2 regions of the Pseudomonas sp. 9.2(2024) genome follow, and region 1 is predicted to be linked to the other one. Evidence: riboswitches for the same ligand, from Rfam matches in the RefSeq annotation. Region 1 holds a riboswitch; the other holds the start of a gene.
The links. Region 1 has a riboswitch for cobalamin ahead of cobO (cob(I)yrinic acid a,c-diamide adenosyltransferase). Riboswitches for the same ligand answer to the same signal wherever they lie in the genome.
Positions count from the first base shown of each region.

Region 2: another riboswitch for cobalamin. It lies ahead of cobW (cobalamin biosynthesis protein CobW); the one in region 1 lies ahead of cobO (cob(I)yrinic acid a,c-diamide adenosyltransferase).

Region 1 covers NZ_CP155585.1:2,082,390-2,091,598, forward strand. The annotation lists gene ABFB52_RS09385 (DUF2066 domain-containing protein) at 1-728, shown strand, start outside; gene ABFB52_RS09390 (AI-2E family transporter) at 764-1,837, shown strand; gene hda (DnaA regulatory inactivator Hda) at 2,048-2,752, shown strand; gene ABFB52_RS09400 (NlpC/P60 family protein) at 2,967-3,587, shown strand; gene ABFB52_RS09405 (C40 family peptidase) at 3,807-4,343, shown strand; gene ABFB52_RS09410 (sorbosone dehydrogenase family protein) at 4,408-5,721, opposite strand; gene ABFB52_RS09415 (hypothetical protein) at 5,787-6,371, opposite strand; cobalamin riboswitch at 6,538-6,764, shown strand; gene cobO (cob(I)yrinic acid a,c-diamide adenosyltransferase) at 6,845-7,456, shown strand; gene ABFB52_RS09425 (cobyrinate a,c-diamide synthase) at 7,453-8,748, shown strand; gene bluB (5,6-dimethylbenzimidazole synthase) at 8,745-9,209, shown strand, end outside.
Region 2 covers NZ_CP155585.1:3,613,002-3,622,210, forward strand. The annotation lists gene cobN (cobaltochelatase subunit CobN) at 1-3,851, opposite strand, end outside; gene cobW (cobalamin biosynthesis protein CobW) at 3,855-4,928, opposite strand; cobalamin riboswitch at 5,027-5,237, opposite strand; cobalamin riboswitch at 6,153-6,375, shown strand; gene ABFB52_RS16180 (CbtB domain-containing protein) at 6,496-6,693, shown strand; gene ABFB52_RS16185 (CbtA family protein) at 6,705-7,406, shown strand; gene ABFB52_RS16190 (cobalamin biosynthesis protein) at 7,403-7,816, shown strand; gene cobM (precorrin-4 C(11)-methyltransferase) at 7,908-8,654, shown strand; gene nfuA (Fe-S biogenesis protein NfuA) at 8,774-9,209, opposite strand, start outside.

The DNA.
Region 1 (9,209 bases):
TGGCGCTGTGGGGTGCCAACCGGCCCTCGATCCTGAGCTGGTGGCTGAACGATTCGACCGAGGGTTCGAGTCTGGTGGGTGACGGTCAGGCCAGTGCCGCACCGTTGCGCCGCGCGGCCCAGCACCGTGGTTTGCCGTTGCGCCTGCCGCTGGCGGACTTGAGCGAGCAATTGGTCGCCACGGCGCCAGCGCTCGAGGGAGCCGACCCGGCGCCGCTGCGCAACGCTTCCGAGCGCTACAACGCTGACGCCTTGCTCGCCGTGCATGCTCGCGAAGAAAGCGGGCAGTGGCAGGCCAAATGGCAATTGTGGCTGGGCGACAAAAAAGAGGCGGGCAACGTGCAGGGCGCGGATCAGGCCGCGGTGGCCGATGCGGTGATGCTGGCGGTCACCGAACGTCTGGCGCCACGCTTTGTAGCCAAGCCCGGCGCGTCCGGCCAGCAGACCCTGGAAGTGCAGGGCATGAATCTGGAGCACTACGCGGCGCTGCTGCGGTTACTCGAACCGTTCGGCGTGCGTCTGCAGAGTGTCGATGCCGATCGCATCCTCTATCGGGTCAACGGCAGTGCCGATCAATTGCGAGCGCAATTGTCGCTGGCGAAGTTGCAGGAACTTCCGGCCGAGGCGCCGGCTCCGGTCGCTGCGCCTCAGCCTGCGGTCGCCGGGGCGCCGCCAGTTGCTGCGCCGACGCCGACACCGGCGGCGCCGTCCTTGCGGTTCCGCTGGTAGGTTTTCTTTCTTATATATAAGCAATGGAGTGTTACATGGCCGATACGCGGCGTTGGTTCTGGCTCGGTGGGGTGCTCCTGCTTTGCGCGTTTGTCTGGTTGCTGCATCCGATCCTCACGCCGTTTCTGGTGGCGCTGTTGCTCGCGTATCTGTTCGATCCGCTCGTTGATCGTCTGGAGCGCCTGGGGTTGTCCCGCACCTGGGGTGTGATCACGGTGTTCGCCTTGTTCACCCTGATCGTCACCGCGCTGTTGCTGGTGCTGGTGCCGATGCTCGCCAAGCAATTGCTGCGGCTGTATGAGCTGGCGCCGCAAATGCTCGACTGGTTGCAACACACCGCCGTGCCGTGGGCGCAATCGAAGCTGGGGCTGTCGGACGGCTTCTGGAAGTTCGACAAGGTCAAGGCCGCGATCAGCGAACACATGGGCCAGACCACCGACATCGTCGGTGTAGTGCTGAGTCAGGCGACGGCTTCGAGCCTGGCGCTGATCGGCTGGCTGGCGAATCTGGTGCTGATCCCGGTGGTGAGCTTTTACCTGCTGCGCGACTGGGACGTGATGATGGCCAAGATCCGCGGCCTGTTGCCCCGTGATCGCGAAGAGCGCGTGGTGGCGCTGGCGGGTGAATGCCATGAGGTGCTGGGCGCGTTCGTGCGCGGGCAGTTGCTGGTGATGCTGGCCTTGGGTGTGATCTATGCGGCCGGCCTGATGATTGTCGGGTTGGAACTGGGTCTGTTGATCGGTCTGATAGCAGGGCTGGCGGCGATCGTTCCGTACATGGGGTTCGTGATCGGTATTGGCGCCGCGCTGATTGCCGGGTTGTTCCAGTTCGGTGGCGATCTGTATCCGATGATCGGAATCGTCGCGGTGTTCATGGTCGGTCAGGCGCTGGAAGGCATGGTGCTGACGCCGTTGCTGGTGGGGGACCGGATCGGTCTGCATCCGGTGGCGGTGATCTTCGCGATTCTGGCCGGTGGCGAGCTGTTCGGCTTCACCGGTGTGCTGCTGGCATTGCCGGTGGCGGCGGTGATCATGGTGCTGGTGCGACACGTTCACGATCTGTACAAGGATTCCGACATCTATAGCGGGGTGGATGAGCCGGAGTTGTAATCGTGGCGCGCGGGCTGCCTGGTGGATTGCCGGGTTGGCCCGTCTCATGCAGGCCATGGCGCCAAAGAAACTGTCATAAAACCAGCACGTTAACGCAAACCTTTGATTTTGCTTGGGGTCTGTCGCATTGTGCGCTCCGCTTCACGGGTATAAACTTCGCTCACTTTACACAGAGGCCACTAACGGTTCCTTGGGAACTGTTCAGTCAGCATGAAACCGATTCAGCTGCCCCTAGGTGTGCGTCTGCGTGACGACGCCACCTTCATCAACTACTACCCAGGCGCCAATGCCGCTGCACTCGGCTATGTCGAGCGTCTATGCGAAGCCGACGCCGGCTGGACCGAAAGCCTGATCTATCTGTGGGGCAAGCACGGGGTAGGGCGCACGCATCTGTTGCAGGCCGCGTGCCTGCGCTTCGAGCAGATGGGGGAGCCGGCGGTGTACCTGCCGCTGGCCGAGTTGATGGATCGCGGCATCGAAATTCTCGACAACCTCGAACAGTACGAACTGGTCTGTCTGGATGACTTGCAGGTGATTGCCGGCAAGGCGGACTGGGAAGAGGCGATGTTTCATTTGTTCAACCGTTTGCGCGACAGCGGTCGGCGTCTGCTGATCGCCGCATCCACTTCACCGCGTGAACTGCCGATCAAACTCGCCGACCTGAAATCACGCCTGACCCTGGCGCTGATCTTCCAGATGCGTCCTCTCTCCGATGAAGACAAATTACGTGCCCTGCAATTGCGCGCATCCCGTCGCGGTCTGCACCTGACCGACGAAGTCGGGCATTTTATTTTGACTCGCGGTACCCGCAGCATGAGCGCGCTTTTCGATCTGCTGGAGCAGCTCGATCAGGCCTCTTTGCAGGCTCAGCGCAAGCTGACCATTCCCTTCCTGAAAGAAACCCTGGGCTGGTAAAACCGGGGCTTTCAGCCGGTTTCGGCATATTTCAGGCGCCAGAAAACCCGCTTTCCTGTGGGTTGCACAGGCCGCGTCTCGATTCAAATAGGCTTAAGCGCTTAGATGTTAACGAGAAACCGGGAAGTCACAAAAAGATCGATTGAATTTGCAAATGAGGCTGATAGCGGGCATAGTCTCGGCTTCTTTACAACTATCAGCCACGGTCGTGCCCATGCTAAAGCGCTTCGCACCCCTCGTGCCTCTCGCACTCGTCACCCTGTTGTTCGGTTGCGCTGCTCATTCACCTGTTAATCAAGAGCAGCAACAACAGGCTAAAAATTCTGCCACCGCCCAGTCTTCCGTTATTTACCAGGAAGAGCTGGACACCGAAAAAGAACTGGCCGACTTCAACGGCAAGAAGCCTTACCAGCTTCCGGTTCTGGCCGACAGCATCCTCGAACGCGGCATGTCCCTGATCGGTACCCGTTACCGTTTCGGCGGTACCTCTGAAGCCGGTTTCGATTGCAGCGGTTTCATCGGCTACCTGTTCCGCGAAGAAGCCGGCATGAACCTGCCGCGCTCCACCCGCGAAATGATCAACGTTGATGCGCCGCTGGTTTCGCGCAGCAACCTCGAGCCGGGCGACCTGCTGTTCTTCGCCACCAATGGTCGTCGCGGTCGTGTAAGCCACGCCGGGATCTACCTGGGCGACAACCAGTTCATCCATTCCAGCTCTCGTCGCAGCGGCGGTGTTCGCATCGACAGCCTGGGCGACAGCTACTGGAGCAAGACCTTCATCGAAGCCAAACGCGCTTTGGCGAACGCTCCAACCGTGGTTACCGCTCGCAAGTAATCACTCGATTGTCGCCACGCTCGTGGCGACAAAGCGGCCCTTCCGAGGCAATAGACTTAAACTTTACAAGGTGAAGTTAAAGTCTTACTTGAAGTTTGCCGCGTAGCCGCTAGAATCCTGTTCTATATTGATGGCAAACCGCCTGCGTCCCAACGCAGGCGGTTTTGTTTTCTGTCGAATCGGCAGTCAAAGCCTCAGCCAGATCAGGATGTTCTGCATATGACGATGTCGGCCCGCTTTGCCTTGATGTTCTTCGCAGCGCTGCTCAGCGGCTGCGCCAGCCGCACTCCGCCACCTGCGCCGGTGGTTCGTGCTCCGATCGTGTTCGGATCCTCTCAGACCTTTTCACCCGCTGCCGAAGACGTGCTGTTCCGCGCGCTCGGGCTGGTGGGCACACCTTATCGTTGGGGTGGCAATACACCGGACTCCGGGTTTGATTGCAGCGGCCTGATCGGCTTTGTCTACCGCGATGCCGCAGGCATCAGCCTGCCGCGTTCTACCCGCGAGATGATCGTCATGCAGGCGCCGAATGTCGGCAAGGAAGGGCTGCAGACTGGCGACCTGATTTTCTTCGCCACCAATGGCGGCTCACAGGTCAGCCATGCGGGGATCTACGTCGGGGAAGGGCGCTTCGTTCATGCGCCGGCCACCGGCGGCACGGTTAAGCTGGACAGCCTGTCGAAGGCGTATTGGCAGAAAGCCTATCTGAGCGCCAAGCGCGTTTTGCAGCCAGAGCATCTGGCGCATAACCCGTAACCCAGATACATAAAAACCCGTGGGAGCTGAATGGCTCCCACGGGTTTTTTATGCCGGCAACACACTAGCGGGTCGCTGACACCCGCCACACCTTGTTACCCACGTCATCGGCTACCAGCAATCCACCTTGTTGGTCGATCACTACGCCGACCGGGCGACCCAAAGCGTTCTCGTCCTTGTCGAGGAAACCTGTCAGCACGTCCACTGGCGTTCCGCTCGGCTTGCCGGCGGCAAACGGCACAAAGATCACCTTGTAACCGCTATGCGGCTTGCGGTTCCACGAGCCGTGCTGGCCGATGAATGCGCCTTCCTTGAACTGAGCCGGCAAGCGATTGCCTTCGGCGAAGGTCAGGCCCAGTGATGCAGTGTGCGGGCCAACGGCGTAGTCGGGAGCGATGGCCTTGGCCACCATGTCCGGCCGCTGTGGTTCCACGCGCACGTCGATGTGCTGGCCGTAGTAGCTGAACGGCCAGCCATAGAAGCCACCGTCCTTGACCGACGTGATGTAGTCCGGCACCAGGTCGCTGCCGATTTCGTCGCGCTCGTTCACGGCGGTCCACAGTGCGCCGGTTTGCGGCTCCCAGGCCAGGCCGTTGGGATTGCGGATGCCCGAAGCGAAAATCCGGTGGTTGCCGGTGGCGCGATCCACTTCCCAGATCGCCGCGCGGCCTTCTTCCTGATCGAGGCCGTTTTCGCCGACGTTGCTGTTCGAGCCGACGGTGACGTACAGCTTGCTGCCGTCTTTGCTGGCGATGACGTTTTTGGTCCAGTGATGGTTGAGCGTCCCGCCCGGCAGGTCGACGACCTTGATTGGCTGGCTCTTGATTTCGGTCGCGCCGGGCTCGTAGTTGAAGCGCAGCAGGCGATCGGTATCTGCCACGTACAGATCGTTGCCGACCAGGGTCATGCCGAACGGCGAGTTGAGGTTCTGCAGGAACACCGTGCGGGTCTCGGCCACGCCGTCATGATCGGCATCGCGCAGCAGGGTGATGCGGTTCGGACTGGGCACGCCGGCACCGGCACGCCCCATGACTTTTTTCATCACCCAGCCACGAATGCCCTTGCTGTCGTCCGGTTTTGGCGGGGCGTTGGTTTCTGCCACGAGTACATCGCCGTTCGGCAGTACGTAGAGCCAGCGCGGATGATCGAGATTTTCGGCGAAAGCCGCCACCTGAGTGCCTGCCGCTGCCGTCGGCTTCGCGCCGGCCGGCCAGCCAATGGCCGGGGCGATGTTCACCGTCGGGATCAGGGTCTTGTTCGGTTCGGGCAGTTTCGGTGACGGACCGGTGCCGTCGGAGACTTGCAGGCTGGAGGATTCACCACAGGCGGCGAGCCCTCCGGCGATCATGATGACGAAAACGAACTGGGGCTTGCGCATTGCTGATCTTCCCTATGAATGCATTCCTAAACATAGAGAAGCGCACAAGCCCGATGGTTCAACCCTCAGCCGTGGGCTTCCTTGAACAGCACGGCAATGCCGGGGTGATAGTTGCCGGCTTCGCTGCGCAATTTGCGGTAGGCGTAAGGAAAGTACCAGGCGACGGCGCAGGTGTGTTCCTTTTGCAGGTCGTCGACCATGTCCTGCAACTCTTCCGGGCTGGCGCTGTGCTGGGCTTTTTGCGGGGCCACGAACAGGCAGCCGAGTTTCAGGTCGCTGGCGTAGCTGATGCGCTTGGCGTCGCTGGTGATATCCGCCAGGGCCTGGGTCAGATTCAGACTGGTGACGCGCGGCCAGCGTTGGGTGGCCTGAATGAAGGCGCGATCTTCGGCGCCAGCGATAAACAGGTCGGCGCGAGCATTGCGCTCGCCTTCTTCGTTTTGTTTGCGGGTGGCGGTGTCGCGCAGGGTGACCAGTTCGGCCATCCAGGCAGCGGCCGAAAGCAGGCCGAGGTTGGCTTTTTCGTCGTGCCAATAAGGCGTGTCGTTGTCGCCGCGCACGGCGTTGTAGCGGTCGATACAGTCAAACCAGCGTTCCAGCACCGGGCGCAGGAATTCCAGCCGCGGATTGCTGATGATCATGCCTTGCATGGTGCTCTCCCTTGTTATTGTGATGTGCTCTCTGCAGTCAAAAAGCATGGCTCTTTGATATCACTGCTGGCAGTGTGGCACAAGATTGGCGTCAGTTAATTGATCGGCGGCAGTTATTCGCCGCACAAGCCCCTCTTCAATTGACGCTCCACCCCCAACCCTCTAACCTTCGCGGCTTGTTTCAGGTGCTCTGTGGCGCATGTCGACAGAGTGAAACAGGGAAGCCGGTGAGGCGGGTCTTCAAGCGATGAACCCTCACGATCCCGGCGCTGCCCCCGCAACGGTAAATGAGTAAAAGCTGCGTTTGATGCCACTGCGTAAAAGCGGGAAGGCGCGCAGCTAGGCCAACGCCGCTCATGAGCCCGGAGACCGGCCTGATCCATCCAGCGGCATCACGGTGGGCGATGCCAGGCTTGTTGCCGTCTATTCTTGTGCCTGCCCGCCGTTATCCAGCCTCAACGGAGAGCTCCCCCATGACTGATTCCCCCGAACGCGACGAGCGCCACCTGGCGCGCATGCAGCGCAAAAAAGCCGTGATCGACGAGCGCATCGCCAATTCGCCAGACGAATGCGGTCTGGTGCTGGTGCTGACCGGCAACGGCAAAGGCAAAAGCAGCTCGGCATTCGGCATGCTCGCGCGCGCCATGGGCCACGGCATGCAGTGCGGCGTGGTGCAGTTCATCAAGGGGCGCAACAGCACCGGCGAAGAACTGTTCTTCCGCCGCTTCCCCGAGCAAGTGCGTTTTCATGTGATGGGCGAGGGCTTCACCTGGGAAACCCAGGACCGCCAGCGCGACATCGCCGCCGCCGAAGCGGCCTGGGAAGTCTCCCGCGAACTGCTGCGTGATCCGTCGATCGGTCTGGTGGTGCTCGATGAACTGAACATCGCCCTCAAGCACGGTTACCTCGATCTGGATCAGGTGCTCAGCGATCTGCAAGCGCGTCCGCCGATGCAGCACGTGATCGTCACCGGCCGCGCTGCCAAGCCGGAAATGCTCGAGATGGGCGACACCGTCACCGAAATGGGCATGATCAAGCACGCCTTCCAGGCCGGCATCAAAGCGCAGAAAGGCGTCGAACTTTGAATCAACCACGTCACTGCCCGGCGGTACTGATCGCCGCACCGGCCTCCGGCCAGGGCAAGACCACCGTCACCGCCGCGCTGGCCCGTCTGCATCGCAATCAGGGGCGCAAGGTCCGCGTGTTCAAATGCGGCCCGGACTTTCTCGACCCGATGATCCTTGAGCGCGCCAGCGGTGCGCCGGTCTATCAACTGGACATGTGGATGGTCGGCGAGCAGGAGAGTCGTCGCCTGTTGTGGGAAGCCGCCGCTGAAGCCGATCTGATTCTGATCGAAGGCGTGATGGGCCTGTTCGATGGCACACCGTCGAGCGCCGACCTGGCCCGGCATTTCGGCGTGCCGGTACTCGGTGTGATTGACGGCACGGCCATGGCTCAGACCTTCGGCGCACTGGCCTTGGGTCTGGCGCGCTATCAGCCGGACCTGCCGTTTGCTGGCGTGCTGGCCAACCGCGTCGGCACCGTGCGTCATGCGCAATTGCTCGAAGGCAGCCTCACCGAAGGCCTGCGCTGGTACGGCGCATTGTCCCGGGAAACCGGGATCGAATTGCCAAGCCGCCATCTCGGTCTGGTGCAGGCCAGCGAACTGAATGACCTCGATGTGCGCCTCGACGCCGCCGCCGAAGCGCTGGCCGGCACTTGCGAGGTAGCGCTGCCACCGGCAGTGGAATTCGCCGCGCCAGAAGTTATTGAGACTGAAAAACTGCTTGAAGGTGTGCGAATTGCCGTCGCCCGCGACGAAGCCTTCGCTTTTACCTACGGCGCCAGTCTCGATCTGCTGCGGGCGATGGGTGCCGAGTTGAGTTTCTTCTCGCCGATCCGCGATACGCAATTGCCCGATGCCGACAGCTTGTACCTGCCCGGCGGATATCCGGAATTGCACCACGTTGCCTTGTCGCAGAACGCCGACATGCTCGAAGCGATCCGCGCGCATCACGCCGCTGGCAAACCGCTGCTTGCCGAATGTGGCGGCATGCTCTACCTGCTCGACTCGCTGACCGATGTCGAAGGCACCCGCGCTGATTTGGTCGGCTTGTTGAGTGGCGACGCCGTGATGCAAAAGCGCCTCGCCGCACTGGCGCTGCAAGAGGTCGACCTGCCGGAAGGCCTGCTGCGCGGCCACACCTATCACCATTCCCTGACCACCACCGAACTGACGCCGATTGCCCGTGGCCACAGCCCCAACGGCGGGCGCGGTGCCGAAGCGGTGTATCGGCAAGGACGGATGACCGCGTCGTACGTGCATTTTTACTTCCCGTCGAATCCGTCGGCGATTGCCGCACTGTTGGTGCCATGACCGACAACGCCTTCACTGACGCCGAGCGCGAAGCGGTCTACCGCGCCATCGCCGAACGCCGCGACATGCGCCACTTCAGCGGCGGCACGGTCGAGCCTGAACTGTTGCGCCGTTTGCTTGAAGCCGCGCATCAGGCGCCGAGTGTCGGCCTGATGCAGCCGTGGCGCTTCATCCGTATCAGCGACCGCGCGCTACGTGGCCAGATCCAGAACCTTGTTGAAGAGGAGCGCGTGCGCACCGCCGAAGCCCTCGGCGAGCGCAGTGACGAATTCATGAAGCTCAAGGTCGAAGGCATCAACGACTGCGCCGAAGTGTTGGTCGCGGCGTTGATGGACGATCGCGAGCGGCATATTTTCGGTCGTCGCACGCTGCCGGAAATGGACATGGCGTCGTTGTCCTGCGCAATCCAGAATCTCTGGCTCGCCGCGCGTGCCGAAGGCCTGGGCATGGGCTGGGTGTCG
Region 2 (9,209 bases), 1.5 Mb from region 1:
TTTTCCAGCGCCTCTTTGTAGGCGCCCGGTTCCTGCCACATCCCGCGTTGCTGCGCTTCGAGCATGCGTTCGGTCATGTCGCGCAAGGCGTGGGGATTATGCTCGCGCACGAAGTCGCGGGTCGCCGGGTCCAGCAGATACGCATCGGCCAGCAACGCGTACTGGTGATCATCGATCAGTTGCGTGGTGGCGTCGAAGGCAAACAGGTTATCGACCGTCGCCGCCAGTTCGAACGCGCCTTTATAGCCGTGGCGCTTGATCCCGTCGATCCATTTCGGGTTCGCCGCCCGGGAGCGGATGACCCGGTTCAGTTCTTCTTTCAAGGTGCGGATCTTCGGCAGATCCGGCTGACTGTGATCTCCGTGATAACTGGCCGCTGCTTCGCCGCGCAGGCTTTCCACGGCAGCGAGCATGCCGCCCTGGAACTGGTAATAGTCGTTGGAATCGAGCAGATCATGCTCGCGGTTGTCCTGGTTTTGCAGCACGGCCTGCACCTGGCTCAGGCGCTGGACGAATTGCTCGCGGGCGGCAGTGCCTTCGTCGGAACCACCGTAAGCATAGGCGCCCCAGTTCAGGTAGACCTCGGCCAGATCCTCGCGGGTTTGCCAGAGCCGACCATCGATGGCCCCCTGCACACCCGCCCCATAAGCACCGGGTTTGGCACCGAAGATCCGCCAGCCGGCCTGACGTCGGGCAGCGTCTTCATCCAGCCCGGACTGGCGCAGCGCCTCACGTTCGGCACGCACTTTGGCGGCCAGCGGGTTGAGGTCGTCCGGCTCGTCCAGCTCCGCCACGGCTTGTACGGCGGCGTCGAACAGGCGGATCAGGTTGGCAAACGCATCGCGGAAAAATCCGGAGACCCGCAGCGTGACATCGACCCGAGGTCGGTCGAGCAGGCTCAGCGGCAGAATCTCGAAATCATCGACCCGCTGACTACCGGTGGCCCACACCGGACGCACGCCCATCAGCGCCATGGCCTGGGCGATGTCATCGCCGCCGGTGCGCATGGTTGCCGTGCCCCAAACAGAGAGGCCGAGTTGGCGCAGGTGATCGCCGTGATCCTGCAGGTGTCGCTCGAGAATCAGGGTTGCCGACTGGAAGCCGATTCGCCATGCGGTGGTGGTCGGGAGATTACGCACGTCCACCGAATAGAAATTGCGCCCGGTGGGCAGTACGTCGAGACGACCGCGACTTGGAGCCCCGCTCGGGCCGGCGGGGACGAAACGGCCGCTCAGCGCGTCGAGCAAGCCGTGCATTTCGGCCGGGCCGCAGGCATCGAGGCGTGGGGCAATCACTTCGCGCAGGTTGTCGAGGATTGCACCGACTTCAACCCAGCGCGGTCCCTGTGGGAGCGGGCTTGCCCCCGGGCGGCGATCCGACGAAAGCGATATGTCAGTGAAAGAGATATTGACTGACACGACGCCTTCGCGGGCAAGCCCGCTCCCACAGGGATTGTGCAAGGCTTGATTTTGGTTGAGTGTCTGCTCAATCAATTGCGCCGCGAACAGCTCCAGACGCTCGCGGGTATCCCCCGCCGTGCGCCAGACCTCGTCGCTGACCGACAGCAACTCCATTGGACGCGGGCCGGCCCAGGGATCAGCCAGTGCGCAATCCAGCGGATCGAACCCCAACTGAAACGCTTTGGCCAACGCCCGCAACAGACTCGACTGCGCCCCTTTGCCATCGCCACGCGGGATGCGCAGCAACGCGAGCAAGGTATCAATACGCAAACGCCCGGTCGGCGACTCACCAAAGATGTGCAGACCATCGCGGATCTGCGACTCCTTCAAGTCACACAGATAGGTGTCCAGGCGCGGCAGCCAGATCGCCGCGTCGGCATCGCTGTCGAGGGCGGCATCCAGTTGCAGTTCGCGATCGATCTGCGTGTCACGCACCAGTTGCAGAATGTCGCGCTGCAATTCCCGGGCGCGGCGCGGATCGAGCAATTGTGCTTCGTAATACTCGTCCGCCAACAGCTCCAGATTGCGCAACGGGCCGTAGGTTTCTGCGCGGGTCAGCGGCGGCATCAGGTGATCGATGATCACCGCCTGAGTGCGACGCTTGGCCTGGGCGCCCTCGCCCGGGTCGTTGACGATGAACGGATAGATATTCGGCAGCGGCCCGAGCAGCGCGTCCGGCCAGCAATTCTCCGACAGACCCACGCCCTTGCCCGGCAGCCATTCGAGGTTGCCGTGCTTGCCGACGTGGATAACGCCATGAGCCCCGTAGGTCCGGCGCAGCCAGAAATAGAACGCGAGGTACGCGTGCGGTGGCACCAGATCGGGGTCGTGATACACCGCGCTCGGATCGACCTGATAACCCCGCGCCGGTTGAATCCCGACGAAGGTCAGACCAAAACGCAGACCAGCGATCATCATCCGCCCGTCACGGCACATCGGATCGTTCTGCGGCGAACCCCAACGTTCCAGCACCGCCGCGCGATTGGCTTCGGGCAGTGCGTTGAACATCGTCAGGTAGTCGTTCATCGCCAGGCTTTGCTGGCACGGGCGCTGATCAAGGGTGTCGAGGTCATTGCTGACGCCGCCGAGCAATTGCCGGATCAGTTCGGTGCCGCTGTCCGGCAGTTCGGCCGGCAGCGGATAACCTTCGGCCTGCAACGCCCGCAGGATATTCAGCGCAGCAGCCGGCGTGTCGAGGCCGACACCGTTGCCGATGCGTCCGTCCCGGGTCGGGTAGTTGGCGAGGATCAGCGCGACGCGTTTTTCAGCGTTCGACACCCGCGCCAGTTCGACCCAGCGGCGCGCCAGTTCGGCCACGAAATCCATGCGCTCGGGTTGGGCCCGATAACACACCACATCGGACTGACTGCGCTCGCTGCGCCAGGCCAGATCCTTGAAGCTGATCGGTCGGCTGATGATCCGGCCGTCCAGCTCCGGCAATGCGATGTGCATCGCCAGATCCCGCGGACCGAGGCCCTGTTCGCTCTCGCGCCAGCCGGGTTCATTGTCCTGGGCGCAGATCGCCTGGATCACCGGAATGTTGCGACGGAATGGCCGCAGATGCGGCGCTTCCGGGCTGGACTGGGCGAAACCGGTGGTGTTCAGAATCACCGAGGCTTGGACCTCATCCAGCCAGTCCTCGACCACCGACAAGCAGCCAGGCTCTTTCAAACTGGCCACGGCAATCGGCAGCGGATTGAGTCCCGCCACCTGAAGCCGTTGGCAGAACACGTCGATAAACGCCGTGTTCGCCGCTTGCAAATGCGAGCGATAAAACAACACCGCCGCGACCGGTTGACCGGGCAGCCAATCGGCTTGCCAGTCACTCAGTGCGGCGGTGTTTTTATTCGGGTGATAAATCGCCGTGCGCGGCAGCGCTTGCGGCTCGCCCCACACGTAATCCCGCGCCAGCCAGCGATTGGCCAGGCAGCGGAAGAAATCCAGCGCATTGCCCATGCCGCCCTGACGCAAAAACTGCCAGAGCCGGTCGCGGTCTTCCGCGCCGACGGTGCTCAGGTCGCTGAGCTCCGGGTCGGGCCGATCATCGCCCGGCACCAGAATCACCTGCACGCCACGCTCGGACAACTCGACCAGCCGCTCGACGCCATAACGCCAATAGGCGATGCCGCCGTGCAGCGAAATCAGAATCACCTTGGCGTGGCGCAGCACTTCATCGACGTACAGGTCGACCGACGCATGGTTCTGCACCTGCATCGGGTTGGCCAGCCGCACGCTCGGGTAATCCTCGGGCAGTTGCTGCGCGGCTTCGGCGAGCAGCGCGAGGCTGGAATCGCCGCTGCACAGGATCACCAGTTCGGCGGGGGTTTGTCCAAGGTCGGCAATGTTGTCGTCCGACACGAAACCGCCGGGCTGGGTCCTGAGCAGGTGCATGGCTTAAACGCTGAGCGCGGCGCGTAGTTGCGCTTCGAGTTGAGCGGCATCCAGTTCCTGACCGATCAACACCAGACGCGTCACGCGCACCTCATCGGCGCCCCACTGACGGTCGAAGTGCTTGTCGAAACGTGTACCCACGCCCTGGATCAGCAGACGCATCGGCTTGTTCGGAATCGCCGCGAAGCCTTTGACCCGCAGAATGCCGTGCTGAACCACCAGTTGCGTCAGCGCGTCGAGCAACAGGCTTTCGTCGGCTTGCGGCAGTTCGATGGAGATCGAATCGAAGGCGTCGTGATCGTGGTCATCGTGATCGTCATCGCCTTCACCGTGGTGGTGATCGTGATGGCTGTGGCGGCTGTCGATGTGTTCTTCGGAGCCGGCGCCGAGGCCGATCAGCACGTCCAGCGGCAGGCTACCGTTGCTGGCTTCGATGATTTTCACCGCAGGCGGCAGCTCTTCGGCGACTTCCAAACGGACCCGCGCAAGGTCTTCAGGGCTGGTCTGGTCGGCCTTGTTGAGGATCACCAGGTCGGCGCTGGCCAGTTGGTCAGCGAACAGTTCGTGCAGCGGAGATTCGTGATCCAGGTTCGGATCGAGTTTGCGCTGGGCATCAACCTGATCCGGGAACGCGGCGAAGGTGCCAGCGGCCACGGCCGGGCTGTCGACCACAGTGATCACCGCGTCGACGGTGCAGGCACTGCGGATTTCCGGCCACTGGAAGGCTTGCACCAGCGGTTTTGGCAGGGCCAGACCCGAGGTTTCGATCAGGATGTGGTCGAGGTCGCCGCGACGGGCCACCAGTTCGCGCATTACCGGGAAGAACTCTTCCTGCACCGTGCAGCACAGGCAGCCGTTGGCCAGTTCGTAGACGCGGCCGGTGGCTTCTTCTTCGGTGCAGCCGATGGTGCATTGCTTGAGGATTTCACCGTCGATGCCCAACTCGCCAAACTCGTTGACGATCACCGCGATGCGGCGGCCCTGAGCATTGTCGAGCATGTGCCGCAGCAAGGTGGTTTTGCCCGAGCCGAGGAAGCCGGTGACGATGGTGACGGGGAGTTTGGCCAGTGTTTTCATCGGATGCCCTTTGGCAAGGTGGCGGGCATACGGGACGAGACCGGCAACGCGGGTGCGTGCCTGGAGAGTTCGCCACCGGATCACCCCGCCCGGTTGAAAGTGAGAATCTGTGACGAGGCAGGTCTCCTGGCTGACGGTGTTCGGGCCTTGGCCCGGTATTCGCTGCGCCTTCCCGCTGGCTCTGGATTGAGTTGGCAGTGGCGTGGCAGCGAACAGCACCGTTCACAGTTGCGGGGGCAGCCGCGGCTTGGACCGCGTTCCCTTCTTAGCTTCGGCGTGGGCCGAAGAACCTCGAAAGCGCAAGGCTACGCATGGGTTCGTGATGGGTCAATGGCCGTTGTTTTTTGGTTTTGGGATTTGTGAGCATATCCGTTGCTGCGGTAACGGCTTCTTAGGGTTCCGCCCTTACGGCGGGTCACTTTTTCCAAACGCCGAAAAAGTAACCAAAAAGGCTGAGCCCCGGCGTACGGCACTTCGCTTAGGCTCAGTGTTCCCTCGCTACGGTGTCCATCAGGGGGCATCGCCTACGGTTTGCTTCGCTGCACCTCCTCTCGATGTATGCGGCTTCGCCGCACGGCGCTGCGCGCCTACCCCCTGATGGACACCTCCGCTCGGCCTGCCGAAGGGGCTAAAGATCAAAAGCTAGAGCCAGAGCCAGAGCTAGAGCAAAAGCCAGATCAAGAGCCCCCTCACCCTAGCCCTCTCCCGGAGGGAGAGGGAACTGACCGAGGTGCTTGCGGGAGCTACGCCGACGTGCAATACCGAGTCGACCTCAGGCTTTGAAAAGCACAAAAATCGGCTCCCTCTCCTCGGGGAGAGGGCTGGGGTGAGGGGTAAACCCACCAAAAAACCAAAGCCGAACACCCGCCCCTCACCACTCAACACGATGAGCGTTAGCTCGAGTACCGCTTTTGATCGCAGGGCCCGTCGGCAGGCTGAGTGGAGGGATTGATCCGGGGGTGGGAGCGTAGCGACCGTTTGGCGAAGCCAAACACATCGAGAGGAGGTGCAGCGAAGCAAACCGTAGGCGATGCCCCCGGATCAATCCCGGAGCGAAGGAACCACGAGCCTCAGCGAGGGGCCGTACGTCAGGGTTAGAGACCTTTTGGTTACTTTTGGGGCGTTTGCCAAAAGTGACCCGCCGTAAGGGCGGAACCCTAAGAGGCCGTTACCACAGCAACGGATCTGCCCACAAAATTGACTAAATTCCCCAACCCATGGTCTCCTACACAACTTGTTACGGGTGCCCTTCACAGGGTGAAACGGGAAACCGGTGAATCATGTGCTTTACTCTAAAGCCATGTCAGTCCGGTGCTGCCCCCGCAACGGTAAGCGAGCGAAGCGTCAGATCCACTGTGCCCACAGGCATGGGAAGGTGACGCTTGCAGGTCGGCCAGACGCCAACCCCTCGTGAGCCCGGAGACCGGCCCGCAACACACAGTGCGCGTCTTGCGTTACTGAACATAACAAACCCGCGGTGGGCGGGCGCTGTTCGAACCTCTGCGTGCCCGGCCGCAGGGGTTTTCATGCGCTCTATTCACCCGCTGACACTCCAGAGGGAAGCGCCATGTCGATCATCAGCAGCACCGGCAGCAATTCGGACAAGATCTCCAGCACCACCACCCTGAGCCAACGCCTGACCGCCGCCGTCTGCGCGTCGATTCTCGGTGCGTGCCTTGTGTATTTCGCCGGTTTCTCGCACATCGAAGCGGTACACAACGCCGCCCACGATACCCGCCACAGCGCCGCGTTCCCGTGCCACTGAGACCTGACGACATGATCAAGCGTATTGCGCAGACCGCAGGTTTCACCGGCCTTCTGGCCGCCCTGCTCCTGACGTTGCTGCAAAGCTTCTGGGTTTCGCCGCTGATTTTGCAGGCCGAAACCTTCGAGAAAGCCGAACCGGTTGCCGAAGTTCACGAACACGCCGCCGGCACCGCCGCCCACACCCACGATGCCGAAGCCTGGGAGCCGGAAGACGGCTGGCAGCGCGTGGTCTCCACCACCGGCGGCAATCTGGTGGTTGCCGTGGGTTTCGCCCTGATGCTGGCGGGCCTGTACACCCTGCGTGCGCCGACCAAGACTTCGCAAGGCCTGCTCTGGGGCCTGGCCGGTTACGCGACCTTCGTGCTCGCCCCGACCATGGGCCTGCCACCTGAGCTGCCGGGCACTGCCGCTGCGGATCTGGCCTCGCGGCAGATGTGGTGGATCGGCACTGCGGCCTCCACCGCTGTCGGCCTGGCCTTGATCGCGTTCAGCCGTAACTGGCTGATGAAGATCCTCGGCGTGGCGATCCTTGCCGTGCCGCACGTGATCGGCGCGCCGCAACCGGAAGTGCATTCGATGCTCGCCCCGGAAGCCCTCGAAGCCCAGTTCAAAATCGCTTCGCAGCTGACCAACGTCGCGTTCTGGCTGGCCCTGGGCCTGATCAGCGCCTGGTTGTTCCGCCGCAAAAGCGAAGGTCAGTACCACGCATGACCAATGACAGCGCAGCGCCGACCTTCGTGGTCGGCCTGGGCTGCCAGCGCGGCTGCCCGGCCAGCACGCTGCGTGCATTGCTTGATCAGGCGTTGCAGGCGCATCGAATTGATCTTGAGAAGGTCAAGGCGCTCGCCAGCATCGACCTCAAGCGCGATGAACCCGGTTTGCAGGAACTCGCCGCCCAACTGGCGCTGCCGTTGCTGTATTTCAGCAGCGAGGAACTGGCCAGTTATCAGCAACGTTTGAGTCACCATTCGCAGATCGCCTTCGAACGCACCGGTTGCTACGGCGTAGCGGAAAGTGCTGCTCTGGCGCTCGCCGAACAGTTGATCAGCGGCCCGGCAAAACTGCTGATTTCCCGGCAAAAGTACGCTCAGGCAACTCTGGCATTGGCCGGCGCGGCGTAAAATCCCGATAATCCCCGCTTTCGATCATGAGCATTCTTCATCTGAAAGGCTTGTGAAGCACCGCCCTGCCCCTTTTCTACAGGATCCAACGATGACCGTTTACTTCATCGGCGCCGGCCCCGGCGACCCGGAATTGATCACTGTCAAAGGCCAGCGGCTGATCCGCAGTTGCCCGGTGATCATCTACGCAGGTTCGCTGGTGCCGACGGCGGTGCTGGAAGGTCATTGCGCTGAAACCCTGGTCAACAGCGCCGAGCTGCACCTGGAACAGATCATCGACCTGATCAAGACCGCCCATGCCAAGGGCCAGGACGTGGCGCGGGTGCATTCGGGGGATCCGAGTCTGTATGGCGCCATTGGCGAGCAGATTCGTTATTTGCGCGAGCTGGATATTCCGTTCGAGATCATTCCCGGCGTGACCGCCACCGCCGCGTGCGCCGCGCTGTTGGGCGCCGAACTGACCCTGCCGGACATCTCGCAAAGCGTGATTCTGACCCGTTATGCCGACAAGACCGCGATGCCTGCCGGCGAAGAGCTCGGCAACCTGGCGCAGCACGGGGCGACCATGGCGATTCATCTGGGGGTCAATCATCTGGAGAAGATCATTGCCGAACTGCTGCCGCATTACGGCACGGATTGCCCGATCGCGGTGATTCACCGGGCGACGTGGCCGGATCAGGACTGGGTGACAGGGACGCTGGAAGATATTGCCGAGAAGGTGGCGGCGAAGGGGTTTCGGCGTACGGCGTTGATTCTGGTAGGGCGGGTGTTGGGTAGCGATCACTTTAGCGAGTCGTCGCTGTATCGCGCGGGGCATGCGCACCTGTACAGACCGTGAATGGGACGCGGAGCGTCCACGGCTGCATTCCCACGCAGAGCGTGGGAACGATCAATTGAATCTCACGCATAAAAAAACGGCGCTCACGGGGCGCCGTTTTTCATGCCGCAGCGAACACCTTAGTAGTAGGCGTTTTCTTTCTGCGTGTGGTCGGTCACGTCGCGAACGCCCTTGAGCTCCGGAATACGCTCGAGCAGGGTGCGCTCGATGCCTTCCTTCAGGGTCACGTCCGCCTGGCCGCAGCCCTGGCAACCGCCGCCGAACTGCAGCACGGCAATGCCGTCTTCAACGACGTCGATCAGGCTGACCTGACCGCCGTGGCTGGCCAGCCCCGGGTTGATTTCGGTTTGCAGGTAGTAGTTGATGCGCTCGTTGATCGGGCTGTCGGCGTTGACCATCGGGACTTTGGCGTTTGGCGCCTTGATGGTCAGCTGGCCGCCCATGCGGTCGGTGGCGTAGTCGACGACGGCATCATCGAGAAACGCTTCGCTAAACGAGTCGATGTAAGCGGTGAAGCTTTTCAGCCCCAGCGCCGTGTCTTCAGGTTTCTCTTCG